Regions from separate parts of the Salinivibrio sp. PR919 genome, predicted to be linked through region 1. Evidence: predicted binding sites of a transcription regulator. Region 1 holds the regulator's gene; the other holds the start of a gene.
The links. Region 1 encodes MetJ, which represses methionine synthesis genes. Its sites were predicted from a motif close to TTAGACNTNTANANGTCTAA; they were not measured.

Region 1 (2,406 bases):
TATACAGTTGCCCCACCACGCTAAGGTTTCGGCAAGCTCACTGGTTGCTGCGATCACCGCGCCACCGACAATATCAGAATGACCATTAATAAATTTGGTGGTCGAATGCACCACCATGTCGGCCCCTAGCGCAAGAGGTTGCTGTAAAGCGGGAGATAAAAAAGTGTTGTCGACCACCACCCAAGCGCCGACTTGATGCGCTTGCTGGCAAATATCAGCAATATCGACCACGCGCAGCAAGGGGTTCGATGGGGTTTCCACCAGTACCAACTTTGGCGATTCTGCCAAAGCGCTCGCCAAGGCGTCTGGGTCGGATTGATCGACAAATTTAACCTGCCAAATTCCCTGCTTGGCTCGGGACTCAAGCAACCGGTACGTGCCACCATAACAGTCATGTGGGGCCACAATTTTGTCACCCGCATTCAATAGCGATAACACCAAATTAATCGCGGCCATCCCGCAGTTGGTTACCACCGCACCTGCGCCTCCTTCTAGATCAGTCAATGCTTGCTCTAACTGCGCGCGGGTCGGATTCCCTCCGCGTGCATAGTCATAGGTGGGCACATCCCCAAACGCGGGAAAGCGATAATTGGTCGAGAGATATAAAGGGGGGACCACCGCATGATGTTGCGTGTCGGTGCCAATGCCAGTTCTTACAGCGATGGTGTCAGTTTTTTTTCGGGTCATGGTTCATCCTTGCGATGTGGTGCGCGAGCCAGCGTTGTTATCCTCACCTTACCCTGCACTTTTTGAGACGTCAACACTTCTAGACGTCTATACAGCTTTGCATGTGGCGGTTAATATAGCTAGAATCTCCGCAGCATCATTCTGGGTATTCAATAATCAAGATAGGTGAGACATGGCGCAGTGGAACGGCGATTACATTAATCCGTATGCCGAGCATGGTAAGAAAAAGGAGCAGGTGAAAAAAATCACCGTTTCTATCCCACTTAAAGTTTTAAAAATTCTCACTGACGAGCGGACACGCCGTCAGGTTAATAACCTGCGTCACGCGACCAACAGTGAGCTGCTGTGTGAAGCATTTTTGCATGCTTATACCGGCCAGCCATTGCCAACCGATGACGATATTCGCAAAGACAAGCCTGACAGCATTCCTGCTGAAGCGCGTCAGATCATGAAAGAACTAGGTATCGAGTTCGACGATAGCGAATACTAAAAAAACCCGCCGATTGGCGGGTTTTCTGTCATCATAGGTGCTCAGTACAGCCTTCTCAGGCTTTATGACACCGCGCTTTTCCTAACGCTCATGCATTATGCCTTGTCGAGCATATAGTTGTCTGGCATCTCGATACGGGCGACGCCAGTTTCAACCGCTGCAAGTGCCACCGCGCGAGCCACGCGTGGCAATAAGCGTGCATCCATTGGCTTAGGAATAATGTAATCCGGGCCAAAATGCAGCGCATCAACACCTGCCGCGTCCAATACCGACTGTGGGACAGGCTCTTTCGCCAAACCACGGATCGCCTCGACGGCTGCCAGTTTCATTGCATCATTAATTTCACTGGCACGCACATCCAACGCGCCACGGAAAATAAACGGGAAGCAGAGTACGTTGTTGACTTGGTTTGGATAATCAGAGCGCCCTGTTCCCATGATCAAATCATCACGGACTTGATGCGCGACCTCTGGATTAATTTCAGGATCTGGGTTCGAGCAGGCAAAAACAACCGGCTTATCGGCCATCAGTTTTAATGCCTCTGGCGAGAGCAAGTCTGGCCCTGACACACCCACAAACAAATCGGCGCCCTCAATCACATCTTCGAGGGTACGTTTGTCGGTATTGTTAGCAAACAATTGCTTGTACTTATTGATGTCGTCGCGACGGGTGTGGATCACGCCTTTGCGATCCAGCATGTAGATTTTTTCGCGTTGCGCGCCACATTTGATCAATAGCTCCATGCAGGCAACAGCCGCTGCACCAGCACCAAGGCACACAATGGTGGCTTCACGAATATCTTTGCCTTGCAGCTCAAGGGCATTCAGCATACCCGCCGCGGTAACAATCGCGGTACCGTGCTGATCATCGTGAAAAACAGGCACTTCACAACGTTCAATCAGCTGCTTTTCAATTTCAAAGCAATCCGGCGCTTTGATGTCTTCAAGGTTAATGCCCCCAAAGGTATCCGCGATGTTCGCAACGGTATCCACGAATTCATCGATAGTACGGTGTTTGACTTCAATGTCGATCGAGTCCAAGCCAGCAAAACGCTTGAACAATAAAGCTTTACCTTCCATGACGGGCTTTGAGGCCATTGGCCCTAAGTTACCCAATCCCAAAATGGCGGTACCGTTTGAGATCACCGCAACCATGTTGCCCTTTGCGGTGTATTGATACACAGCGTCTGGGTTCTGAGCGATTTCACGGACCGGCTCTGCAACGCCTGG
Region 2 (2,406 bases), on a different contig from region 1:
ACGCACCACCTGTTGTTGTACTTCAGGTAATTCATCAATGAAGGATAATAATTCCTGATCCATCATGTGCTGAGCACCTGAGTCGGTTTCATTGTCTTGTTGACCGGATTCCAGTATCGGCCAAATCTCGTCGCTAAAATTGTCTTCGCGGTTCGATTGCACCTTGCGGAGCATATCGAAACTAATGTTACGCATGATGGTAAACACCCAGGTCGTTGCCGCCCCTTTCTCGGCGTTGTAAAGATGGGCTTTTCGCCACACTACCAACATGGTCTCTTGGACAAGCTCCATTGCCTGTCCGTCTGCGCGCAGATGTTTGGTCCCATAAGATCGGATCTTCGGGCCAAAAAAGCGAAACAAACGCTCAAAAGCGACACGATCTCGCTGTTCCGCAACGCGTAATAATAGCTCCGCCAACTCTTCCTTCGTCACGTCAGTCATTGTGGTACGTGTATTCCGTCTCGAGGTTGAAGCTTCAGTATACATGGTTTGAGGCGCAGTCATAGTTGAGTCCTATCTGTCAGTGCCGTCCATCTGACACTCCAATACGCACCACAAATCATTTGGATCACTCGACGTGTTCTTCAAGCAGTTGGTGAATGAATTGCTTGGCCTCATCGGCGGAGTCTTGTGCGATAAACCATTGTTTCTGCGCACTCGTGAGGGGCAGAATCTCTAACCAACGCTGACACGCCCAGGTGACATCCTCGAAATGAGGCTGTTCATACTGCTCGGCATGATCAGGGTGAGCAGCAAATACATGCTTGAGACTGGTGGCAATGCGCGCTTGCACCTCATCGTCCGTATTATCGACATAATCATCGTGTGGCCAATCATGCAGGGTACGTATATCACCCAACCACAATTTGTCGGGCGCTTGTTCGGTTGACATAATTTCCACCCGTTGTCGGCCCGCAATGGTTATGCCCAGCAATCCATCGGGAAGCGTCTCGAAATCAACGATATCGACCAAAGTACCGTATTTATAAAGCCGCTGACCTTGCATCATTGCAAGGACAAACCCTTCTCCGTTGGCGGTACATTCGCGCACCAACCGTAAATAGCGGGGTTCAAAAATACGTAGTTTTGCTCTGCCACCCGGTAACAAAAAGAGGGGCAAAGGAAACAGCTTGGTCATATCCGCGCCTCCTGATAATTAATTGAACATGCTGACTAATACGCGCCCTTAGCGACAAGCGATCAAGCTTCCAGAGAATCGCATAAACAATGATTGACATCTTTTTCTTATTTGGCAGTATAGATGTCTAAATGGCTTTTCGGAAAGGATTACCGATTGATGAAATCTCTACGTGCTTCTTTTATTCTCACTCTCGGACTGACGCTTACGCTGATTGGCTGCTCAGAACCAAAGGATAAGGTGATCAAAGTTGGCGCCACAGTGGGGCCGCATGCCCAAGTCGTTGAAGCGGTTGCCAAGCAAGCAAAAGCCGAGGGCATTGCGGTCGAGGTGGTCGAATTTTCTGACTATATTTCCCCCAATGCTGGCTTGGCGGATGGTAGCTTAGATCTCAACAGTTACCAACATCAGCCGTTTTTGGATAACTACAACCAAAACAACGGTAGCCAGTTGGTATCGATGGGACGTTCCATTTTGATGCGGATGGGGATCTACTCTGATCGCGTTGAGCATGTTGATGCGCTGCCGAATGGCGCACAAATTGCGATCCCCAACGATCCTACCAACGCTGGGCGCGCATTGTTATTGCTGCAAGAGGCGGGGTTAATTACCTTAGCCGACAGTGTCGGCTTTAAAGCTACCTTGCAAGATATCATCGCCAATCCTAAACAACTCGAATTTGTTGAGGTTGAGGCGGCACAACTGCCACGCAGCTTACAGGATGTCGATGCGGCGGCGATCACCATGAACTATGTGATGTCATCGGGATTAAGCCCGAGTGAACAAGGTATTTTCTTGGAGTCGAAAGATGCTCCCTTAGCGGTGATGGTTGTGGCCGCCCGCGAAGAAGATAAAGACAACCCCGACCTACAACGTTTGGTGGCGCTATTTCAGTCCCAACAAACCCGAGACTTCCTTGAAAAGACGTTTAAAGGCACGATTGAACCCGCTTTTTAAATGCGCGTCGCGCTTAATAGTTAAGATGCCCGATTCGTGAGACCGTATCGGGCTTTTGGGTTCCATCTCATGTCTTTAATTTGCGCCATGTTGCCAATCTTGCTGACGTGCGATCTTCGTCATTAGCCGCGCTTTCCTCCATCCAACCTAACGTGAGCGAATTTTAAATTTTTGTTACCACTCAGTTGCTTATTGCGTTACTATGCCAATCAAAGTGTGATTTATGCCGCGTGCTTGCTTGACACTTACCTTTCTTCTCTCGACGCAAATGCACAGGAAATTGGATGCAATCGGCTACTCGTCCATTTAAT

Region 2: the regulator MetJ is predicted to act here: its motif matches at 1,250-1,269, upstream of BZG83_RS05750 (MetQ/NlpA family ABC transporter substrate-binding protein).

Annotation. Positions count from the first base shown of each region.
Region 1 covers NZ_MUFL01000015.1:4,734-7,139, forward strand. The annotation lists gene metB (cystathionine gamma-synthase) at 1-687, opposite strand, end outside; gene metJ (met regulon transcriptional regulator MetJ) at 860-1,177, shown strand; gene BZG83_RS04420 (malic enzyme-like NAD(P)-binding protein) at 1,273-2,406, opposite strand, start outside.
Region 2 covers NZ_MUFL01000020.1:22,475-24,880, reverse strand. The annotation lists gene BZG83_RS05760 (sigma-70 family RNA polymerase sigma factor) at 1-504, opposite strand, end outside; gene BZG83_RS05755 (LON peptidase substrate-binding domain-containing protein) at 569-1,138, opposite strand; gene BZG83_RS05750 (MetQ/NlpA family ABC transporter substrate-binding protein) at 1,298-2,095, shown strand; gene BZG83_RS05745 (multidrug effflux MFS transporter) at 2,380-2,406, shown strand, end outside.